Regions from separate parts of the Vibrio sp. KUL80 genome, predicted to be linked through region 1. Evidence: predicted binding sites of a transcription regulator. Region 1 holds the regulator's gene; the other holds the start of a gene.
What was found. The regulator MetJ, encoded in region 1, represses methionine synthesis genes. The targets are predictions, from matches to a motif close to TTAGACNTNTANANGTCTAA.
Positions count from the first base shown of each region.

Region 1 (12,252 bases):
GGCTGGTATGCGAAATACTGGCTAAACGATATATTATTTTACAAAAGAGACAAAAGGTCGCACATTGCGGCCTTTTCTTTTTACTGGCATACTTACTGAGAGTTTTGTTAGTTTTTTGAAGTGGTATCGCATTCTATTCCACTTTTTGCTTATATAATTCAGATATAATTACATTCCGCTGTTCGATAAATAAAAAAACACGACGTCAGCAGCGCGGGTCACATGTTCATGTGGCTGTCTAGGTGACAAAGGCTTTAAACACGGTTATTAGTGCCCACATTTGTGCGGTGCGCTGTTCTTTTGTGCGATACACAGTGCTTTGTAACACGCATAGCTCTTTGCGAGACAAATGCACTTTGCGCGAGTTTCCCGGAATCACGGCAGATTCCAGGGCGCTTGCTCGGTGCTCACACGGTTAACCGCAAACGCACTTATAAGAACAATATAACTATTACTAAGATTTTGACCATTTGGATTTAAGACATGTCACTACCACACGTTATCCTTACTGTCCTAAGCACTCGTGACGCGACTGGCTACGACATTACTAAGGAATTTTCTGCTAGCATCGGTTACTTCTGGAAGGCAAGCCACCAGCAGGTTTACCGTGAGCTAAACAAGATGGCTGATAAAGCCCTCGTTACCTGTAAACTTGAGCCTCAGGAAGGCAAACCAGACCGTAAGGTTTACTCAATCACTGACGCTGGCCGCGGGGCGCTTGGCGAGTGGTTTGAGCAACCAACCGTACACCCAACCGTTCGTGATGAGTTCTCAGCGAAGCTAGCGGCTTGTGCAGTTCAGCCTTCAGCGGCGTTCCGCATCCAACTCGAAGAGCTTATCGAAGAGTCTAAAAAGCTGGTTGCACACTACCGTGAGATTGAAGCAGCCTACTACGCAACACCAAGCACGCTAGAGAAGCACGCACGCCTTGAGCGTCTGACTCTTCGTCGCAACCTACTTGCACGTCAAGCATGGTTAGACTGGGCCGAAGAAGCGCTTGCTGAGCTAGAAGCACTCGCGTAATCAACTACTGATTCAACGCATAGCAAAACGCCAGTCTACAAAGACTGGCGTTTTTTGTTTGGGACTAAAACTCTCGGTTATGCTTCAGGGCGAACGCCGAGTGTGTGGCACAGTGCGTAAGTCATTTCTGCGCGGTTTAGGGTGTAGAAGTGGAAATCTTTTACACCTTCACGGCTCAGTACACGCACCATATCGATCGCTTGGCTCGCACCCACCAATTGGCGAGTCATTAGGTCGTCATCTAGACCTTCAAACTGTTTTTGCATCCAACCTGGTACTTTCACCTTGTTCATCGCTGCAAAGCGTGACGCTTGTTTAAAGTTGGTCACAGGCAGAATACCTGGAACAATCTCTACATCGATACCAGCCGCTACACAGCGGTCACGAAAGCGTAGGTAGCTCTCTACATCAAAGAAGAACTGAGTGATCGCACGGTTCGCACCCGCATCCACTTTACGCTTTAGGTTAAGAAGATCCGCTTGTGCACTCTTCGCTTCTGGGTGAACCTCAGGGAACGCAGCGACTGAAATATCAAAATCATGGCGAGATTTTAGTAGTTCAACTAGGTCAGACGCATACATGTCTGGCTGACCGCCGCCTTCTGGAATATCACCACGCAGAGCAACGATGTTCTTAATGCCATTCGCCCAGTAATCTTCGGCGATATCGATAAGCTCATCACGTGACGCATCAATACAAGTTAGGTGCGGCGCTGCCACAAGGCCTGTCTCTGATTTAATTTCTTTGATGATAGAGTGCGTACGGTCACGCTCACCAGAGTTAGCACCGTAAGTCACTGAGACAAACTTAGGCTTGAGTGTTTTTAGGCGATGAACCGATTTCCACAGCGTCTCTTCCATTGTCGGCGTGCTCGGCGGAAAGAACTCGAATGAAACATTAATATTGTCCGATAGCTCAGCAATATTCTGGTTCAAAGCATCAATGTGGCCTGCGTGTGTGTATCCCATGGTCCTCTCCCTAATCACCAAGATTGGTTATCCCATCCAATCTCAGATTAAAACCTGTCTGTCTTTAAATGATGATTTTTTAATTTTTGACGTTTAGACGTCTATATGTCTACAGAATGAAATGAATGGGTTTTAAAGTCAATAGAGGGATTATGAATTTTTTTCATGTGGAGAGTTAGGGAAATTGAAGATCACAAACAAAAACAGGGAAACGATTTCTCGTTTCCCTGTTTTTGTTTAGAAGAAGCTCGACATCAAATTCAAATCCGACTGAATCGCCCCTGCAGTCACTTCTCGACCGGCACCAGGACCACGGATAACCAGCGGATTGTCTTTATACCACTTACTCTCAATCGCAAAGATATTGTCGCAAGGCAGAAGGTTTGCCAGCGCATGCTCTTTTGACAGCGCTTCAATCCCTACACGAGCCTTACCTTGTCGATCTAAACGAGCAACATAACGCAGCACTTTGTCTTCACGTTGAGCCTTCTCTAAACGCTCTTGCAAGATTTCGCTAAGCAGCGTGGCTTTTTCAAAGAAGCCCTCGAGTGATAGCTCAGCAAGCTCTTCAGGCACCAAAGACTCCACCTCGACGGCGTCAGGCTCGATATCGAGTCCTGACTCACGAGCCAGGATGACTAGCTTACGCATCACATCAGAGCCATCGAGATCTGAGCGAGGATCTGGCTCGGTTAAGCCCTGCTGCCACGCTAGGTCGACAAGCTCTGCAAAAGGTACAGAGCCGTCAAACTGCTGGAACAACCACGACAAGGTGCCCGAGAAAATCCCTGAAAGCGCAACGATGTCATCACCACTTTCACGCAGGTCGCGAACGGTATGGTTTATTGGTAACCCTGCGCCCACAGTGGCGTTGTAGAGCCAGTGTCGACCGGTTTTCGAAAACGCATCTTGCACGGCGTGATAGTCATTACTTGGAGCAGAGCCCGCAACCTTGTTCGCTGAGATGAGGTGGAGACCATGCTCTGCGATGCTGACGTATCTTTCCGCCAGTGCCGCACTCGCCGTCACGTCTAACACCACGCCTTCATCATAGCCTTGGAGTGCCGCTAGGCGTTGTAACCAGATATCACCCTGGTATTCAATCGCTTCGTCTTCGTAACGCGTAAGTACCTGCTGCTCGTCGATGCCATCTTCATCAAACCAATAGGTTTGGCTATCGATAACCGCGACTAAGTTGAAACTCATACCACGACGTTTCTCGAGCTCGCTTTTCTGCTCTTTAAATAGTGATAGCCAGCTTGAGCCAATATTGCCTTTACCACACAGAGCCACCGCAACACGCTTTTGCGCTTGGAATAGCTGAGTATGGACCGATTTCACGAGAGGTTGAATGTCTGACTTACGTAGCACAGCAGCAAGACTCAACTGAGACTCAGCTTCTGAAATAAACTCAACTGGCGCATGTTTAAGTTGCTGATAGAAGCCAAAGCAGTGGTTGGCATTTTTAGTCACGCCCGCCCCTACCGCAGCCAGCATGGAATAGCCTTCTTTGAGCTTAATCTCAGCTTCAATCGCCAGGTCTTGCAGCTCAGTAAGCGCGCCAGAGGCAATTTCAGCGGTATAAGCAAGACGAAGTCGAGATTGGTCCGCCTGCGCTTCGAACGCTAACGGTGCCAATTGTGCACGCTTAAGACTATTAAGCACTTCAGTCTGTGCACGCTCAAAGTCGTGACCCGCACCAAATGCCAGTTCAATAAGCAGAACTTCATCGAGTGACGTGATGATTTTTGCGCCGCGCCCTGATGCAAGCACACGCTCAATGCGTGTTGAACCAGACTCAGATTGATAGCTGCAGCGTAGATTCAAGTCCATCGCACTTTGAGCAACAGGCTGAAGCGTGCGGCTGTGCAACACAGGTGCTGCAAGACGAGCCAGTTCGCTGGCTTCATCTAAACGCAGCAGAGGCAATAGACATGCATCGCTCACCACACGTGGATCCGCACTGTATACACCAGCCACATCACTCCATATCGTCACGCATGACACTTCCGCCAATGCGCCAATGACAGTAGCTGAATAGTCAGAACCATTACGACCCAGCAGCACGGTTTCGCCGCATTCACTTTGTGCCATAAAGCCAGTGATCACCACACGGTGATGCGCATGCTGCGCCAATACTTCTTTGATTAGCGGGTATGATTTAGCGCGGTCTACCTCTGGCTGAGTGCCGAACTCAGCGCGAAGGAAGGCTCTTGCGTCTTGTGCCACTGCAGGCAAATCGCTCTGTCTAAGCAGTGCTGCCAATAGGCGTGAAGACCACACCTCGCCGTGCCCTAATACCGATGCGCGCTCAGCGTCTGTGAGCGGATAGCTAAGCTCACCAAGCGTGCTAAATTCGTCGTGTAACTGAGAGACCAGACCTTCGGCTTCTTCACCTGTTAGTAGTGACTCCACCAGCTCAATCTGAAACTGTCGAAGCGCCTGCAGGTGCTCGTGAGCGATACGCCCATCTTTATTGAGCGCATCTAGAAATTCGATGAGACGGTTAGTGGTTTTACCCGCCGCCGAGACCACAATAAGGTCTTCTTCATTAGAGTAGTCTTTTAAGATAGAGACCACTCGGCGATAACATTCAGGGTCTGCTAAGCTGCTGCCGCCAAATTTGTGCAACTGCTTACCTTGTCTGTTATTCAGGGTACTGCTTTGACTCATGCCGGCTTATCCTCTAAATGCAGATGCTTTCTCAAACGCTTGGGCAAGGTCATCAATCAGATCTTGCGCGTCTTCTAGACCAACCGAAAGGCGAAGTAGCTGCTGAGAAACGCCCGCTTCGGCTAACGCTTCTTCACCCATCGCACGATGCGTCATAGAAGCAGGGTGGCAAATCAGACTTTCGACGCCGCCAAGAGACTCAGCGAGCGAGAATAGCTCTAGCTCACCAACAAAATACTTAAGCTGCTCAAAGCTACCAGCAAACTCAAAGCTCAGCATAGAGCCAAAGCCAGATTGCTGCTTCTTGGCAATCTCATGACCTGGGTGCTCAGGCAGGCTTGGGTGATAAATCACTTTCACCAATGGTTGCGGCTTAAGAAAATCTAGGATCTGTTGCGAGCTCTCTTCATGGATGCGCATGCGAGCGCCAAGGGTACGAATACCACGCAGCGTCATGTAGCTATCAAATGGCGTGCCCGTCGCACCGATGCAGTTGCCCCACCATGCGAGCTCTTCAGCATGCTCTTCGGTTTTAGTGATCACCACACCGCCAATCACGTCAGAGTGACCGTTGATATATTTGGTCGTTGAGTGAATCACAAAGTCTGCGCCAAGCTCGAGAGGCTTTTGGTACACTGGTGTCAAAAAGGTGTTGTCTACCGCTACCAGCGCACCGACCTTTTTCGCTTTTTCGCACACGGCGGCAATATCGACAACGCGCACAAGTGGATTAGACGGCGTTTCAAGTAAGATCAGTTTTGGCTTTTGCTCAAGCGCGGCATCGAAGGCTTGCTCGTCACTTTGGTCGACAAAGTTAACCTTGAAGTCCCCTTTTTGCGCACGCGTGTTGAACAAGCGGTACGTGCCGCCATAACAGTCATGGGGAGCAATAATCGTGTCTTCTGGACCTAAGAAAGCAGACACCCAAAGGTTGAGTGCAGAAGTACCACAGTTAGTCACTACCGCGCCTTTACCGGATTCCAGCTCATACAGAGCGGTTTCCAACAAACCTCGGTTTGGGTTTCCTGAGCGGGTGTAATCGTAAGTCGGCACTTCCCCAAACGCAGGGAAACCATAGTTAGTAGAGAGATAAATAGGTGGCACCACAGCGTGATGCTGGGTATCCGATTCGATACCAGTACGTACGGCTATTGTCGCTGGCTTCCGATTGCTCATAGAAACTTCCTTTCTCAGATCGCATGGCTAGTTGGTGTAACCACAGTGTCTACTTTTACCGGTAATATGGGAACCGGCAAACGCCACAAACGTTAAAGAATTAACATTGCATTAAAATAAATGTCCACATTCGTTGTCCCACTTTACTTTCCAAAATGTGAGACGTCAACACTTCTAGACGTCTATATGTCTTTGCTTATGGCAGTAAATCCCGCTAAAATTGCAGCATTCTTATTATTACTATTTATGATTAACAGAGCGAAGGTGTGTAATGGCAGATTGGAATGGTGAATACATTAGCCCATATGCGGAGCACGGTAAGAAAAGCGAGCAAGTAAAAAAAATCACAGTGTCTATCCCGCTGAAGGTGCTAAAGGTATTGACCGATGAGCGTACTCGTCGCCAAATCAATAACCTACGCCATGCAACCAACAGTGAACTATTGTGCGAAGCTTTCCTGCACGCGTACACTGGCCAGCCGCTTCCGACCGACGAAGATTTAAGAAAAGACCGTCCTGATGATATCCCAACAGAAGCGAAAGAGCTGATGACGGCGATGGGGATTGAGTTTGAAGCGTTTGATGAAGAGTAAGTATTAAACGGAAATACAAAAGACGGTATTGATACCGTCTTTTTTATTACTTTAAGTTCGTGCTATTACTAGCACCTCTTCTCGTCATCCTTTTTCATTCGTCATCCTCACGAAAGTGAGGATCTTTATCAGCGCGTATGGTGCTCAATTTGTGTGAGTCACTCGCTATGAAAGATCCCCTTTTTCAAGGGGATGACGAAAATGAGACTGGATGATGAGCAACAGCGAAACTAAACAGTGCAGAGCTAACAATAAGCTGTTGAACTATTAAGCCATATAGCTATCAGGCAACTCAATACGCGCCACACCAGATTCAACTGCTGCTTTCGCTACCGCTTTAGCCACACGAGGAAGCAAACGCGGGTCCATTGGCTTTGGAATGATGTAGTCCTTACCAAAGGTCAACGCCTCAACACCTGCGGCATTCAGTACGTCTTGTGGTACTGGCTCTTTCGCTAGCTCACGAATCGCTTCTACCGCTGCCAGTTTCATCTCATCATTAATCTCACTCGCACGCACATCAAGAGCGCCACGGAAGATAAACGGGAAACACAGCACGTTATTTACCTGGTTCGGGTAGTCTGAACGACCTGTACCCATAATTAGGTCATCACGAACCTGATGAGCAAGCTCAGGTTTGATTTCTGGATCTGGGTTTGAACACGCAAATACGATTGGCTTGTCCGCCATCAGCTTAAGCGCTTCTGGTGGCAACAGATCAGGACCGGATACACCTAGGAATAGGTCCGCACCTTCAATCACATCTTCTAGCGTGCGCTTATCTGTGTTGTTGGCAAACAGCTCTTTGTATTCGTTAAGATCGTCACGACGAGTGTGGATCACACCTTTGCGATCCAGCATGTAGATCTTCTCACGCATCGCGCCACATTTGATCAACAGCTCCATACACGCGATCGCCGCCGCGCCTGCACCTAGACAGACAATCGTAGTTTCTTTTAGATCTTTACCCTGAAGCTCGATAGCGTTGAGCATACCTGCTGCAGTAACAATCGCCGTGCCGTGCTGGTCATCGTGGAATACCGGCACATCACAACGTTCGATTAGGCGTCGTTCAATCTCAAAACAGTCTGGCGCTTTAATATCTTCTAGGTTGATACCACCAAAGGTGTCTGAAATGTTCGCAACAGTATCTACGAACTCATCGATAGTGCGGTGTTTTACTTCGATATCAATGGAATCTAGACCCGCGAAGCGTTTAAACAGTAACGCTTTACCTTCCATAACTGGCTTAGACGCCATTGGACCTAGGTTACCAAGACCTAGGATGGCGGTACCGTTAGAGATCACTGCAACCATATTGCCTTTCGCAGTGTATTTATAAACATTCTCGGCATTTTGCGCGATTTCACGTACAGGTTCTGCCACACCAGGGCTGTAGGCCAGTGCGAGATCAGCGGCTGAGTTGGCGGGTTTAGTTAATGCTACTTCGATTTTTCCAGGTACAGGGTTGGCATGGTAATCAAGCGCTTGCTGGCGAAATTCGTCAATTTGATGGTCATCGGACATGGTTAGCTATCCTGCTTTTATAAGACTGATTAGTTACTTAGATGTAATTATGAGTATAAGCCCGTTTATTTTTATTCGCGTTGCTTCTAAAGGGTTACACACACAGAGTGGGGACATTTGAACGGAGAGGAGGTATCTCTGATGTTCATTACTCTGACGAACTAATACTACGCGAGTTTATTAGGCTTTTGAATGGATGGAAGTGATGAAGCGAAGAAAAAAGTAGAGATAGGTAGCACGTTATGCAAGCGGATGTTGACAGGTAAACAAACAGCTAAAAAGCAAAAAGGACGCCGAAGCGTCCTTTTTTAATCTGCAAAAGTAATCATTACTTCTTGCTAGATAGAGCACCGAAACGCTTGTTGAAGCGATCAACACGGCCGCCAGTATCAACGATACGTTGCTTACCAGTGTAGAATGGGTGGCACTTATCACATACGTCTAGGTGGATAGAATCTTTACCTAGAGTAGAGTTGAATTCGAATGTGTTGCCGCAAGAGCAAGTTGCTGTTACAGCTTTGTATTCTGGGTGGATACCAGCTTTCATGGGAAACCTCAATAATTTAGGCCGTGTCGCCATCCGATTCTAAGCCGGACACCACACGTAGTTAATAAATAGATGATACCATCGCTTTGCATTTCAATATGAAAGCAAGAAGCCATGCCATCAAGGCGCAGTATAGTAATGAATAGTGCCAAGGGAATCAACTAAAATTGCGACTTTTTTCGCCACCTTCGGTGAGCCTTAGCCGATAAATTGATTATCCAGTCTATACAAGGCGACCCATACCGTTAGAATAGACGTCTTCTTTATCAATATCGACCTAACTATGCGCCCAAATGTCGCTCGAGTGGCTCTTCCCGTCCCACTTGATAAACAGTTTGACTACCTCGTCCCTGCTCACCTTTTTCCTGTGGTTGGCGGGCGCGTGTCTGTACCATTTGGACCAAAAACGCTCGTCGGTATTGTGATGCAATTTAGTCATGAGTCTGAGTTTCCGATAGACAAACTCAAGCCGATAAAGGCGGCGTTAGATACGGCTCCCGTTTGGTCTAAGCCTCTTTTTGACCTTATCTCATGGTGCAGCCTTTATTACCAGCATCCACTCGGCGACACCTTGAGTAACGCGCTACCCGCAGCCCTTAGAAAAGGCAAGCCTGCTGAATTTGCCGCAACCGTGGAGTGGCAGATCACAGAAGCTGGCAAGACTCAATTAATGTCCGGCTTTGGGCGAGCGGTGAAGCAAGCCAAAGTCATGCATATGTTGGAATCTGGTCCGTGTTCGCATCAGCTGTTTATCGACAGTGACGTCAGCACTAGCGTACTCAAGACACTGACAGAAAAAGGCTGGATCACGTCGATAGAGAGACAAACCCAGCAAACTCATTGGCCAGAGGCGATCTGCAACGATCCTATCGATCTTCGCTTAAATGCCGAACAGGCCGTGGCGATAGCGTCGGTCAACAGTCAGACTGAGTTTGGATGCTACTTGCTTGAAGGGGTCACGGGTTCAGGCAAGACCGAAGTCTACCTGCAGATGATTAAGCCCATACTGGAGCGCGGACAGCAAGCTTTGGTGTTGGTGCCGGAGATTGGCTTAACGCCGCAAACCATTAATCGCTTTCGTAAACGCTTTAATGTGCCCATTGAGGTTATCCACTCTGGTCTTAATGATACTGAGCGACTCAACGCGTGGTTAAGTGCACGCGACAAAGTAGCGGGTATTGTTATCGGTACGCGCTCGGCGCTACTCACGCCATTTGCCGACCTCGGCATTATTATTGTCGACGAGGAGCACGATACCTCATACAAGCAGCAAGACAGTCTGCGTTACCATGCCCGTGACGTCGCGGTGATGCGTGCTAACAAAGAGCAGATCCCAATTATTCTTGGCTCTGCCACGCCGTCTATCGAAACGCTGCAAAATGCACTGGCGGGCAAGTATCATCATTTAATACTGAGCCAACGAGCAGGCCTTGCGGTGCCGACGACCAATAAGGTCATTGACGTCAAAGGTCAGTTTCTGGAAGCTGGATTATCAGCGCCACTGATTGCTGAGCTGCGCCGCCATTTAGAAGCAGGCAACCAGGTGATGCTGTTCCTCAATCGCCGTGGATTTAGCCCTGCCCTGATGTGCCACGAATGTGGCTGGACAGCAGAGTGTCACCGTTGTGACGCTTATTACACCTATCATCAGTCGAGTAACGAGATCCGCTGCCACCATTGTGGCTCACAGCGCCCTATCGTTCATCAGTGTGAAGGCTGCGGCTCGCATCAACTGGTTACCGTCGGTGTAGGTACAGAGCAGCTTGAAGCTCAGCTAGAAAGCCTATTTCCCGAATACAATACCATTCGTATTGACCGAGACAGCACCAGACGCAAAGGCAGCCTAGAAGCCGCGCTCAATGCCATCAAGAACAATGAGTACCAGATCTTAATCGGTACCCAGATGCTGGCCAAAGGGCACCATTTCCCTAACGTCACATTAGTCGCACTGCTTGACGTAGACGGGTCTCTTTATAGCAGCGATTTTCGCGCTTCAGAACGTTTAGCGCAGCTATTTATTCAGGTAGCTGGACGTGCCGGACGCGCAAGCAAGCCCGGAGAAGTGCTGCTGCAAACGCACCACCCAGAGCACCCACTGCTGCAAAGCCTACTTCATAAAGACTATCGCCATTTTGCCGAGACCGTGATTGAAGAGCGTAAACTGGCACAGCTGCCTCCGTTTAGCTTCTTAACCTTAGTTCGCGCCGAGGCCAATAACAGCAATGATGTTGAGACCTTCTTGCGTCAGGTCCGCTATTCATTAGAAGCTCATCCACTGTTTGATAGCGCTTGTATGGTACTAGGACCGACCCCAGCACCAATAGCCAAACGCGCAGGAAAAGCGCGCTGGCAACTCATGCTTCAAGTGCCCTCAAGACCACAGATGCAAAAAATCATCACCGCAGCCAAGCCGGTTATCGCGCAATTACCGCTCGCGAAAAAGGTACGCTGGTCGTTGGATATCGAGCCACAAGATTTAAGTTAATCAGTAAAATTTGATTAATAACAAAACGATAACCGCCGCGAGTTGTGATATGCTTCACAATTGTATTGCAAAATCTGTTAATCAGACCGTAACTTTCATTCGATAAATGAATAATATTTATTATTAGTTCATGATTATAAAAACGGATTTTGAAAATCTATTTATTAGATAAATTAAACATTTAACACAGCAATAACCCATCGCGAAACATAGCACTAAATAATAATAGTTATTCGATAGGTCTAGACATTTAAAAGAGGACAAACGTTTATGGCGACAATGAAGGATGTTGCCCAGCTTGCAGGCGTCTCTACGGCTACGGTATCAAGAGCTCTGATGAACCCAGAAAAAGTCTCATCGTCTACTCGAAAGCGAGTTGAAGATGCGGTTTTAGAAGCTGGCTATTCTCCAAATTCACTCGCACGCAATCTTCGCAGAAATGAATCTAAAACCATTGTGACGATTGTACCTGACATCTGTGACCCATATTTCTCCGAGATCATTCGTGGTATTGAAGATGCCGCTATGGAGCATGGCTATCTCGTATTACTGGGGGACAGCGGTCAGTCGAAAAAACGTGAAACCTCGTTTGTGAACCTCGTATTCACCAAACAAGCTGATGGTATGTTGCTGTTAGGAACGGATCTTCCTTTCGACATCAGTAAGCCAGAGCAAAAGAACCTGCCACCAATCGTCATGGCGTGTGAGTTTGCGCCTGAGCTTGAGCTGCCAACCGTTCACATTGATAACCTGACCTCTGCGTTTGAAGCGGTGAACTATCTCTCAAACCTTGGGCATAAGCGAATCGCTCAAATTGCCGGTCCAGACTCAGCGTTCTTATGCCGCTTTAGACAGCAAGGCTACCAGCAAGCGCTGCGCCGTGCCGGCCTGCCAATGAACCCAGCGTACACCGTGAAGGGTGATTTCACCTTTGAAGCAGGTGCTAGACTTGTTCGAACCCTTTTGGCACTGCCAGAGCCACCAACCGCAATATTCTGTCACAATGATGTGATGGCGATTGGTGCTATGCAAGAAGCGAAGAAATTAGGGCTGCGTGTGCCTCAAGACCTCTCGGTCGTCGGCTTCGATGATATCCAATTTGCTCAGTACTGCGATCCACCGCTAACGACGGTCTCACAGCCTCGCTATGAGATTGGGCGACAGGCTATGTACATGATGCTCGAAGTGCTAAAAGGCGCCGATGTAAGAGCGGGCTCTCGTCTTCTGGATACAGAACTTGTGATCCGCGACAGTGCGGCTC
Region 1 is NZ_AP045841.1:286,401-298,652, reverse strand. It holds gene ppc (phosphoenolpyruvate carboxylase) at 1-25, shown strand, start outside; gene AC6I8U_RS01355 (PadR family transcriptional regulator) at 484-1,023, shown strand; gene metF (methylenetetrahydrofolate reductase) at 1,101-1,991, opposite strand; gene AC6I8U_RS01345 (bifunctional aspartate kinase/homoserine dehydrogenase II) at 2,229-4,664, opposite strand; gene AC6I8U_RS01340 (O-succinylhomoserine (thiol)-lyase) at 4,671-5,840, opposite strand; gene metJ (met regulon transcriptional regulator MetJ) at 6,112-6,432, shown strand; gene AC6I8U_RS01330 (malic enzyme-like NAD(P)-binding protein) at 6,700-7,959, opposite strand; gene rpmE (50S ribosomal protein L31) at 8,288-8,506, opposite strand; gene priA (primosomal protein N') at 8,790-10,991, shown strand; gene cytR (DNA-binding transcriptional regulator CytR) at 11,262-12,252, shown strand, end outside.

Region 2 (12,252 bases), 990 kb from region 1:
ACCGATTGGCAAGCCAACTGCAAACAGAAGTGCCATATTGCGGAAGATCGTCCAGCCACCTTCTTCAATGACTTGCAGAATTTGATAGTACAGACCGTCTTTATCGGCGAGATCGCCTACAAAGATGGGGTTTTTTAGAACAATGGTTAGTCCCACTAAAATCCCGACAAAAGGGAACAGCAAAACTGGGGTAAACATTGCTCCACCTAAGCGTTGGATAGCACTTAACATGGAAGGGTCCTTTTTGTTATTGGTGTTGTTATTTATTGATGTAATAACTTTTTTGTTTCTCGTTGTCTTTCGACACCATTAACGTTACGCCTGAAAAATAAACATGACAAATATATAATGAATAAAGTGTGATTGAGTACAAATAAAGCACCAAATATGTGATTTGAGGCATAAAAAGACACCTATATAGGATGTTTCTTGCTAGTGGTGAGGAAGTTGTGACGGACATGGCTTAATTGGTTATTGATTTGTATTTATGGTGGTGATAGCTTGGCAGCTACGAGGTGAAAAAATGTTATATAAAAAGGTTATGCAGGACCTTAAGTCCCGCATTGATTCGGAAGAGTTTGCTATTGGTGACACGCTTCCTACCGAGCGAGACCTTATCGATGCGTATTCCGTTAGTCGCATCACGGTGCGAAAAGCCATCGAAGAATTGGTTAAGCTCGGCTTAGTCGAAAAACGTCAGGGCGCAGGCTCGACAATTATCGGCAAAACCATGACAGGTTCTATGTCGAACCTACGCAGTACCAGTGAATACATGAGTGATGCAGGGTCGACGCTTGAGTACAAGGTGGTCGAGTTTACCCTGGCAGATCCTGATGAAGATGTGGCTGCTGCGCTAAAGATTGGTATGGATGAGAAGGTCTATTTCATTCGCCGCTTTAAGCTGATTAATGGTGTGCCATCCATCTATGAAGACTCCTATATGCCAGTTGCGATGTTCCCACAAATGAACATCATGTCGCTACAAGGTTCGAAGTATCAGTATCTTGAAAAAGATCTAGGACTACAGATCGACGGCGCGCTACAAGATTTTGAAGCCGTGATGCCAGATAGCCATTTATGCGAGGTATTTGAAATACCTTCCGATGTGCCGATCATTCGATTGCTCTCGACGGGTAAGCTGAAAGACGGCAGCATATTTGAGTACACCAAACTCTACTTCAAACCGAATACTTATTCATACAAGCACTATCTAAAACGATAAGTGATTGTCTAGTTCGAGGGGCACATCTCCCTCGAACTCCTTCAAACTCCCCACTTTCAATACAAAGCATTACACCCCTTGACGGATTAAATATATAGACTATTTCTTTCTATATCGGCACTAATAATTCAAGCTTATGAATTATATGCAATTTTGCAGAGAATTGACTTAGCGGACTTTTCTGCACCGCTTAACCTCAGTAGAGTTTGCCGCCAAACCCCTGAAATTGACCGAGTCCAAGGGAGTCTATGCTGTCTACCATTCTTCACTTTGATCAACATCCAACGTCAACCAATGATGTTGCACGCTCACATCGAGCGGCAGCCATCTGGTGTTTCGTCTACGCAATCGCGTGGTCGTTGGTGTCCTATAATCTCGATCCTGCTGTGCCTTACGATGCCATCGAGGCATTAAACTGGGCAAGCAATGGTGAGTTGGGTAGTCCAAAGAACCCTTGGTTGGTTGGCGTTGTGGCGCGCATCCTTTTGTTGTCCCCTTCGCCTGAGTTTTCTTCTGCGCATTGGTATGTCGGACACTTCTTCGTTGTTGCCGCGGGTATGCTTGGCTGCTATCGCCTCGCTTACAAGCTAACAGATTCCGTCGCGTTTGCCTGGCTTGGTATGCTGACGCTTAACTTGTCTGGTGTTATCAACTTTGATGCGATTCCTTATAACGACAACTTTTTGTTGTTTGGCTCTTGGTCTTGGATTTTGCTTCTGTTTGTCAAAGCGGTATATGACGACTCAAGGTGGTGGATTGCGTTTGGTGTATTAGCGGGCTTATCTGCCATGGCGAAGTACTCGACATTTGCACCCGTAGCCATGGTATTTATCTTGAGCCTGACTGTACCGAGTGTTCGTCGTTTTTGGCGTGACCGTAATTTCTATATTGGGATTGTCGCATTCCTTGCTTTGGTGACTCCGAACTTCTTTTGGATGTTTGCAAATAACTTTTCTTCGGTGAAGTGGGTAGGGAGCCAAGTCGCGGCTCAGCTTAGCCCGGGAAGTTGGTTAGCGTTGCTTTCGGTATTCTATCCGTTGATTCTTTTGGCTGGGCTATTGGGCAAACGTGGTTTGCGCTTTACGAAACAAGTGCCAGAGAAGGTGTGGCTAACGACTTTTGTTTTGTTTGCACCCCTTGTAGTGATTATGGCTTGGTTTTCGTTCCATGCTGGTGGTCGACTAGTAGAGTGGCTTCACCCGTTCTTTATGCCAGCGCCAGCCGTACTGGTGGCGTTTTTAAAGAAAGAGGTGATTGGCTCGCTGTCTCGCGCTTTCAAGGTTCTGTTCTTTATGGGGCTATTGATGATCGTTGGGTATAGCTCGGTGATGGTGTTTAACGTGCGAAATGCGGGTCAGTATTTCTCGGGCTTTAAGACGTTAAGCCATGAAGCTGAGCAGTATTGGTATGAGCACTCTGATAAGCCGTTGAAGTTGGTTGGGGGCTCTGGTTTGGCGGAATGGCTGACCTTCTATATCGCGCCTCACCCAATGGTGACCAACCCTTGGGATAATGAGACGCTGCCGAATATCTACAATCGCAACATCTCTGCAGAGCAAATCGAGGCGGAAGGCGCATTTTTGCTAGGCGCTGAAGGCGCTGGGTGTAGTGAGAATGCGTTCTCGCACTTTACGAGTCACTGGCCAGAGTTTGAGGTAGAGAGTACGAAAGAAGTGGTTTACAAGAATAGTCCGGAAGAGCCAGAGGTGTTGGTTTGTTTTGGGGTTGTGAGTCCGTAGTTGGGCGATGCGACGATAGGAGCTAGCCTTCTGTTCTCCCCTAATATAGGGGGAGTTAGAGGGGGTAAAGCGGACTAACAGTTGGCGATTGAAGCTAGATTCAGCCTCCGCATTTCACCCCTCCCAGCCTCCCCTTAGTAAGGGGAGGAGCCAGTGCTCGCTATCGCGCAGCATATTAAAAGGCGATGCGACGATAGGAGCTAGCCTTGTGTTCTCCCCCTTGATAAGGGGGAGTTAGAGGGGGTAAAGCGGACTAACAGTTAGCGATTGAAGCTAGGTTCAAGCTCCGCGTTTCCACCCCTCCCAGCCTCCCCTTAGCAATGGGAGGAGCCATAGGCTCGCTATCGCGCCGCCTAATATAAGTGAAGCTGAGTGAAGAACATCCGAACAGTTGAAGCGATGCGACGGTAGGAGCTAGCCTTGTGTTCTTCCCCTAATATAGGGGGAGCTAGAGGGGGTAAATCGGACCAACAGTTAGCGATTGAAGCTAGATTCAATCTCTGCGTTTCCACCCCTCCCAGCCTCCCCTTAGTAAGGGGAGGAGCCAGTGCTCGCTATCGCGCAGCATATTAAAAGGCGATGCGACGATAGGAGCTAGCCTTGTGTTCTCCCCCTTGATAAGGGGGAGTTAGAGGGGGTAAAGCGGACTAACAGTTAGCGATTGAAGCTAGGTTCAGCCATCGCGTTTCCACCCCTCCCGGCCTCCCGGCTACGCGCCCCGCTTGCAAGGGGAGGAGCTATAAGCTCGCTTCGCGAAGCTCACTAAAAGGCGATGCGACGAGAGGAGCTAGCCTTGTGTTCTCCCCTAATATAGGGGGAGCTAGAGGGGGTAAAGCGGACTAACAGTTAGCGTCTGAAGCTAGATTCAGCCTCCGCGTTCACCCCTCCCAGCCTCCCCTTAGCAAGGGGAGGAGCTATAAGCTCGCTGCCGCTAAGCTTACGAAAAGGCAAATGCGACAATAGGAGCTAGCCCAGTGTTCTCCCCCCTAAAATAGGGGACCTAGAGGGGGTAAAGCGGACTAACAGCTAGCGCCTGAAGCTAGATTCAGCCTCCGCGTTTCACCCCTCCCAGCTACGCGCCCCGCTAACAAGGGGAGGTGCTATAGGCTCGCTATTACGCCGCTTAAGCGACTTTAATCCCTTCCAAATGCTGCTGACATTGTGCTCGCGCAGTCCCAAAAAACGCTTGTAAATAGTGCTTATCTTTCTCACCATTCCGAACCGCGGCGAACAAGCGTCGCCACAAACCATCACCCAGCGGGCGACTGGTAATTAATCCCTGACGTGAAAACTCACTAACCGCCCAATTCGGCAGCGCAGCGACCCCTAAACCCGCGGAAACCATCTGAACCAGCATCAGTGTATTGTCCGCTTGCTTCCATTTATTGGGCTCAATTCCTGCTGGCGTTAGAAAGTGTTTAACCACGTCGAGACGCTGCTTTTGTACTGGATAGGTAAGTAAGGTTTGGTCCGCCAGGTCCTCTGGCTCAATATACTCTTTTTCAGCTAATGGATGGGATAGGGAAGTAACCAAGCGCATCTCGAAATCAAACAAAGGTTCATAATGCACTTCAGAGCGAGGTTGGATGTCTGAGGTGATCACGAGATCTAACTCACCACCGACCAACGCAGGGAGTGGTTCAAACCCAAAACCAGAAGAAAAGTCGAGCTCGACATGCGGCCATGCGAGTTGGTATTCCTTAAGGGCAGGCATGAGCCATTGAAAACAGGAGTGACAGTCTATCGCCATATGAAGTCTGCCATTCACATCCTCTTTTAATCCTGCAAGGTCGCCTTCTGCTTGAGCGATTCTAGGCAGAACCTCATTAGCTAAGTTAAGAAGGATCTCACCCTCAGAAGTAAACTTCACCGGACGAGTTTTGCGAATAAAAAGTTGGGAGCCGATACGAGCTTCAAGATCTTTTAATTGATGAGACAGCGCCGACTGCGTCAAGTGTAACGATGTCGCCGTTGCTGTTAATGATCCTGTGTCCCGCAGCGACGCGAGCGTTTTTAAGTGCTTTAACTCAATCATGAAATTCCCTCATCCTTAATCCCTTTTCATTAACTTACCGCGCTTTTAAGGATATGTAAACGTCTAGACGTCCAAATGAGGGATTCTTCCTTCATGAGAATCCTTCATATTTATGGTGAATGAATTGCGATTGTTCATGTTGTGCGGTTGAGAGATGCTTTAGCCATCCAGACTGCTAACGAAAAATAAAAGGACAATACTATGACAGCAACGCACATTCTTGGTTACCCGCGCATTGGTGAAAAACGTGAGCTTAAGTTCGCCCTAGAGAAATACTGGCGCGGTGAGCTGGACCAAAACGGCTTAAAGGAAGTCGCGGCGACAATCCGTAACGAGAACTGGGCACGCCAACAGCAAGATGGCCTCGACTTTGTAACAGCAGGGGACTTTGCTTGGTATGACCATGTATTAGGTACGAGTTTGTTACTAGGTCACGTGCCTAAACGCCATAACAAGGGTTTCCCGGACCTAGATACCCTGTTCCGAATCGGTCGTGGTCAGTCTCAATCAAATTGTGACTGTGCAGGTGAAGCAGCATCAGACATGACTAAGTGGTTCAACACCAACTATCACTACATAGTCCCTGAGTTCTCGTCTGATGATCAGTTTAAAGTGAGCTGGACACAGCTGTTTGATGAAATTAATGAGGCTCAGCAGCAAGGGCATAAAGTAAAACCCGTACTACTAGGTCCTCTGAGCTACTTGTATCTCGGTAAAGAGGTGGAACAAGGGTTCGATCGTTTGTCACTGCTTCCAAGACTGCTTACTGCCTACCAAGCAATTTTCGCTAAGTTTGAAAAACTAGGCATCGAGTGGGTACAAGTTGATGAACCTATCTTGGCATTGGAGTTGGACAAAGTCTGGTTAGATAGCTTCAAACTCGCGTATCAAGTGATTCGCAGTGACGTGAAAGTACTGCTGGCAACTTACTTTGATTCTGTCGTCGATTCACTGGATAAGATTACTGAGCTCGACGTCGATGGTCTTCATATCGATATCGCTGCAGCGCCAGCACAGCTAGAGTCAGTCGTGGAACAGCTACCAAGTGAGTGGGTGTTGTCTGCGGGTATCATTAATGGTCGAAATGTGTGGCGTGCTAATTTGCATAGTGCACTGCAAACACTCAAGCCAATTAAGGAGCAGTTGGGTGAAAGGCTATGGGTTGCTTCGTCTTGTTCACTACTTCACAGCCCGGTGAATGTTGAGCATGAAACTAAGCTTCCAGAAGGCACGAAAAACTGGTTCTCGTTTGCGAAGCAAAAAGTATCGGAAGTGTCGTGGCTTGCCAAAGCTCTGGATGGTGATCGTGAAGCTATCGAATACTGCGCCCAATATAGTCAGCCAATTCTAGACCGCGCTCGCTCTACGTGGGTAAACAAGCCGCAAGTACAAAACCGAGTGGCTGCACTTACTGCGACAAGTGGCGACCGCAGCGCCCCTTACATCGAGCGTGCTCATCACCAGCAAGAGGTGCTAAAACTTCCTAAGCTGCCTACAACGACTATTGGTTCGTTCCCTCAAACTGCTGAGGTGCGTAAGAGCCGTGCAGCGTTCAAGCGTGGTGAGATCGGTGTCGCTGAATATGAGTCATTAATGAAAGGCTTTATCAAAGATACCGTTGAGCGCCAAGAAGCCACCGGCCTTGATGTGCTGGTTCATGGCGAAGCTGAGCGCAACGATATGGTGGAGTACTTTGCCGAGAACTTATCAGGCTTTCAAACTACGGAGTTTGGTTGGGTACAAAGTTATGGCTCACGCTGCGTGAAACCGGCGATTGTTGTTGCAGATATTGAGCGAGATAAGCCGATTACAGTTGATTGGTCGACCTACGCACAGTCACTTACCGACAAACCAATGAAGGGCATGCTGACAGGCCCCGTGACGATTCTCTGCTGGACCTTCCCTCGCGAAGATGTCTCCCGTGAGACGATTGCGAACCAGTTGGCACTCGCGCTGCAAGATGAAGTGGACGCACTGCAAAACGCAAACATCAATATCATTCAGATTGATGAGCCAGCGATTCGTGAGGGTCTGCCTCTAAAACAACGTGACCATAAAGAGTACCTCGATTGGGCAGTGAACGCGTTCAAAGTATCGGCAGCGAGTGCACGACCAGAAACACAGATCCACACTCATATGTGTTACAGCGAGTTCAACGAGATTATTGAATCGGTCGCTGAGCTGGATGCGGATGTGATTACCATCGAAACCTCGCGTTCAAACATGGAACTTCTGAACGCGTTTGAAGAGTTTAACTATCCGAATGAGATTGGTCCTGGTGTGTATGACATCCACTCACCAAACATTCCTAAAGTGGAGTGGATAGAGCAGCTTATTGAGAAGGCGGCAAAGCGTATTCCAGTCGAAAGACTCTGGGTGAATCCAGATTGTGGTCTTAAAACCCGTAACTGGGAAGAAACGGAAGCGTCACTAACTAACCTGGTGCAAGCTGCGAAAAACTTGCGTGAGCGTCTATTGTAATAGGCGGTATTTGTTTTAGATGCAAAAAAGAACCCCACTTTTAAAAAGTGGGGTTTGTCTATTGTTCCGACCGAAACCAGTGTACTTCGGTCTTTTTGTCTACGTGTGGCTAAGCATTCTTAGGCGGCGTGAAAGCCATGAGCCCCGGTACTTTGCCCGTGTATTTTTCGATACGTACCAAGGAGGAGTTAGCCGCACAGCCGTTGGCTAAGCGCGAGGTAGGGATGTCACTTGTGAGCACGTTAGCGCCACCGTTACGACACATACCCGTCTCTGGGTCCAGATCTGGCCAGCCACCTTCGTGAATACACACGGAGCCTTGCTTAATGCCGTCTGTGACCAGAGCACCCACAAGAACTTGACCACGATCGTTAAACGCTCGAACTAAATCGCCACTTTGGATACCACGAGCTTTTGCATCCTCAGTGTTGATCGAAATCGGTTCACGGTCGGCAATCGCATACTCTTCACGCAGTTTGGCATAGTTAAATTGGCTATGTAGACGATGTGCAGCGTGAGCCGTCATAAGCTGTAACTCACCTTCTTTTGCAGAGCCGAAGAATTCCGTTGGTTCCATCCAGGTAGGGTGCGCTGGACAATCTTTGTATCCATAGCCTTCGATGGTCTTCGAATATATCTCGATCTTACCACTTGGCGTACCTAACGGGTTCATCACTGGGTCAGCTCTAAAGTCAGCATGGCGGACGAATGCCGCAGCTTTCTTATTAAACTTCATCTCAATGAGTTCATTGTCATCCCAGAACTTACCGAAGTTAGGCATACGAACGCGTGCAGCACGTCCGCCTTTTTGCGCCGCTTCATAGAAGCCTTTGAGCCAGTCCATCTCAGATTTGCCTTCGGTATACACATCGCGACCGCCGGCTTTGATCATCTCAGCCATATCGGCAAATACATCGAAGTCATTGCGAGCTTCGCCTTGAGGCTCGACGACTTGTTTCATAGGCACTAAGTGCTGGTTACTGTAGTCGCCGGTCATGGTCATATCGTTACGCTCGAATGACGTGGTAATAGGCAACACAATATCGGCATGCTTAGCAGCCGCAGTCCAATAGATTTCTGAAATCACGATCAACTCTGGCTTTTGCCACGCTTTGATCAGACGGTTGGTGTCTTGGTGGTGAGTAAAGTTAGCACCGCCAGCCCACCAAATCATTTTGATTTCAGGGAAGGTTTTCTCATGGCCATTATGCTGATATTTTTGGCCTGGGTTTTCCAGAGCTTCGACGATTCGAGCTACTGGGAATGAGTTAACGGCACCGGAGACTGCCCAATCATTACCCGCAGAGGAACCACCACCGATAGATGCTGAAATTGCCGGTAATACACCTGCATCTCGAGTAGGGTTACCACCATTAGAATAGTGATAAGAGAAGCCAAAACCACCACCTGGGAGGCCAATCTGTCCAAGCATTGCTGCAAGAGTAGCAATCATCCAGTGGCGCTGCTCACCAAATTGCTGACGCTGAATACCCCAGCCGGCCATTAACATGGTGCGGTTTGAGCTAAAGATTTCCGCAAGAAGCTCAATCTGCTTCGCAGGCACTCCAGTGATATCGGCAGCCCACTCAGAGGTCTTTTCGACACCATCTTCTTTACCTAGCAGATACGCTTCGAACTGATCGTAGCCCGTCGTGTATTTATCTAAGAAAGCTTTATCGTGCTTGCCATTCTTAACCAGTGTATGTGCGATACCCATTAGCATAGCGACATCAGTCATTGGACGCGGAGCGATCCACTGGATCTTGTCTTCGAAGAAGTCGATGGTTTCAGAGCGCATTGGGTCAATCGCGATGATCGTCTTGCCCGACTTCTTAAGCTGGTGGAAGAACTCAAGACCAGAGCAGTCCGTTGAGCTCCAAGCAATCTTAAGTGTATTGAGAGGGTTCATACCCCAAAGTACAACAACGTCGCTGTGCTCAAGAACCATTGGGTGTGTTGTTTGCTGCTCATAGACCTCAATAGAACCCATCACGTGGGGCATGATGACCTGTGCGGCACCCGTAGAGTAGTCTCCTAGGTGGCCAGAGTAACCGCCCGCCATACTCATATAGCGTTGAAGTAGGGTCTGTGCCTTGTGAAGTACACCAGAAGAGCGCCAACCATAGGAGCCGGCAAAGATGGATTCTGGCCCATTCGCCTGACGAATACGCATATGTTGTTCGTGAATGAGTTTGTAGGCATCGTCCCAAGACACGCGTACATATTCATCTTTGCCGCGCTCACCAGATGGTGCTGCTGGGTTGTCGAGATAGCCTTTACGTACCATCGGGTATTTGATTCGAGCCTTAGTGTAAACCTGATCAGGGCCAGTAGTCTGTAGGCTATTGGGTACTGTTTGCGCGAGCGCATTCTTACTAGCGACCAGCTTGCCATCTTTGACTTCACATAACATTGGTCCCATACGACCTGCTGTTAACACACCAGAACCTCGCTTAGAGGCAGCAACTGCAGATAGGGGAGTGAGGGAGGTAAACGCCAAAGCGCCCGCAGCCATGCTTGAGCCTTTGAGGAATCCACGACGTGTAATATCTGTCATATCTCTTTCCTTATTGTTTTAGTGACCAGCCACGTCTTTTGCGTGGTTTTGGAAGAATTTGGTGAGAATCTCGAGATCCAGAGCTGAGATATCCGTTCTGTCACCCATGCCTTTAGCAACGGGACCCCAGGCGTTGACGGTAAAGTGGTTGGCAGGGATCTTGGTGTGACAAGTCGCGCAGTAGACGTTATCTAGCTCTTCTGCATAGCTCCAAAGTGGCTCAGGAGTACCTAATACCGGTGCTTCGATGACGGCTGCTAGTGTTGCTGTACGCCATTCGTTGCCATACTCGTCAGCCTCAAACTCGCCTACAGTTAACGCTTGCTGGCCTGCATCACTCAACATGGCAATAATGTTTCTCTGTCCACGACCCATGTAAAGCACCTGTTCCGCGCCTTTCATTTGGTAACCAGAGATCTCTATATTGCGAGCATTGTCTTGTGTTGATTTAACCGTCATCTCAACCGCTGGGTTAATGCTGCCGAGCTCGTCAAGGTCGATTTTCGCAACTGAGTAAACGGTCGAAGCGTCAGCTGCCGTGCTTTCAGTTTGAGCGACGACGCGATTGTATGCCTCGCTGTCGAGCTCTGGCTCTGGTGCGAAGTGGGCAACACCTTTATGGCAATCGATGCAGGTTTGGTTATTGGCAATGCCATACTCATGCATCTTCGCGGCGTCTTCAGATTGCTCGTAGCTGTCCATGGCATCGAAAGAGTGGCATGAACGGCAAGTAGCGGAATCATTGGCACGAAGCTGGGCCCATACTGCTTCAGCCATTTCCATACGATGAGCTTCATACTTGTCTTCATCGTCAATCTTGCCAGTGACAAACTCGTGGTAGATATCTTTGGTGGCACGGATTTTCGTGATGACGTAATCAACGGGGTCGGTAGGAATATGGCAGTCAGAACACTCAGCTCTGATGCCTTTTGCGTTAGTGAAGTGGATAGAGCCTTGGTATTCCTCGTAAGGAATCTGCATTGAGTGACAAGATAAGCAAAACTCAGTACTGGAGGTCTTGTGCATGATTGCAGCTGTACCGCCCAGCGAGAGCCAGCCAACTAAGATACCGAGGGTAGCAACGACTAGAATGTGTCTTTTTTTTATTTTCATAAGCACTTATTAATAATTGTGTCATTTTATTTTCTATCTCTACGCTACTCCTTTAGTGGTATCCTTTGACTTGATTTAAATCATAAATAACCCCTCAATTAATGTGGGTTATCGGAATTGTGCAAAAGCTCACTTTTTATCATCAGATAAGAAATGGGGAGGAAACGCAGTACGAAGAAAGCTCGCGGATTGTTACTCCCTCATTGTGAAAAATAGTTTTTAGGCTTAATTGAAAGGCGTGAAAAATGGATGACCGATAAAAAAAGAGGCTTGCATATGCAAGCCTCTTTGGTGGAATAGAGTTATCGCTTTAGTTAGGAAGCGGCTGACTACAGTACTGTTGAGTCACCATTTGATCTATCATCAACTGGCCACGCGTGTTGCGGATCATGATGCGGTAAGCGAGCCCTAAATCGAGATTCGCTTTCACTTCGCGGTCTGTACAGTAATAGTTCATACTATTGCGAAGAAGCTGATCTAATGACAAAGCGCCTTTAGCATCAGTATTGTAGAGCATCATAATTTCAACCACGCCTTTGCTTGCTGATGCTTTCATGATCGACAGCGGGCCTTGCTCAATAGGCAAACCAGAAGAAATCACACTAGCGCGACTTTGCGCTAAAAGTTCGAGTTTACGGCGCTCGTCTTCACCTGTGCTCGAACAACCCGCCAGCACCGTGAGTGCGGCAATTGCTAGCCAACTTAGTTTATTTTTCATTGTGCTATTTATCGCTATTAAAGTACTTTCTTGAATGGTTTAACGATGACATTTTCGTAAACGCCAGCTTCAATGTATGGATCAGCATCAGCCCAAGCTTGAGCCGCTGCAAGCGATTCAAACTCTGCGATTACCGTTGAGCCAGTGAAACCCGCTTCACCTGGGTTCTCACTATCAATAGCGGGCATTGGACCTGCGGTCAGAAGACGACCTTCATCACGTAGTGCTTGAAGTCTTTCTAGGTGCTGTGGGCGTACACTCAGACGCTTTTCTAGCGAGTTCTCGACATCTTGAGAAAAAATAACGTACCACATATTTGTATCCTTCAAATAGTTCAGTAACTTAAATTCTTTCTATAAGATGTCATTTTTTCACTGAAAAGTCATC
Region 2 is NZ_AP045841.1:1,280,186-1,292,437, forward strand. It holds gene AC6I8U_RS05870 (alpha-glucoside-specific PTS transporter subunit IIBC) at 1-231, opposite strand, end outside; gene AC6I8U_RS05875 (GntR family transcriptional regulator) at 524-1,222, shown strand; gene AC6I8U_RS05880 (ArnT family glycosyltransferase) at 1,471-2,961, shown strand; gene metR (HTH-type transcriptional regulator MetR) at 4,085-4,996, opposite strand; gene metE (5-methyltetrahydropteroyltriglutamate--homocysteine S-methyltransferase) at 5,198-7,477, shown strand; gene AC6I8U_RS05895 (trimethylamine-N-oxide reductase 2) at 7,587-10,034, opposite strand; gene AC6I8U_RS05900 (NapC/NirT family cytochrome c) at 10,053-11,147, opposite strand; gene AC6I8U_RS05905 (GspS/AspS pilotin family protein) at 11,458-11,865, opposite strand; gene AC6I8U_RS05910 (YciI family protein) at 11,883-12,179, opposite strand.
Region 2: metE (5-methyltetrahydropteroyltriglutamate--homocysteine S-methyltransferase) is a predicted target of MetJ. The motif match lies at 5,052-5,071, and genes of this name have one in related genera.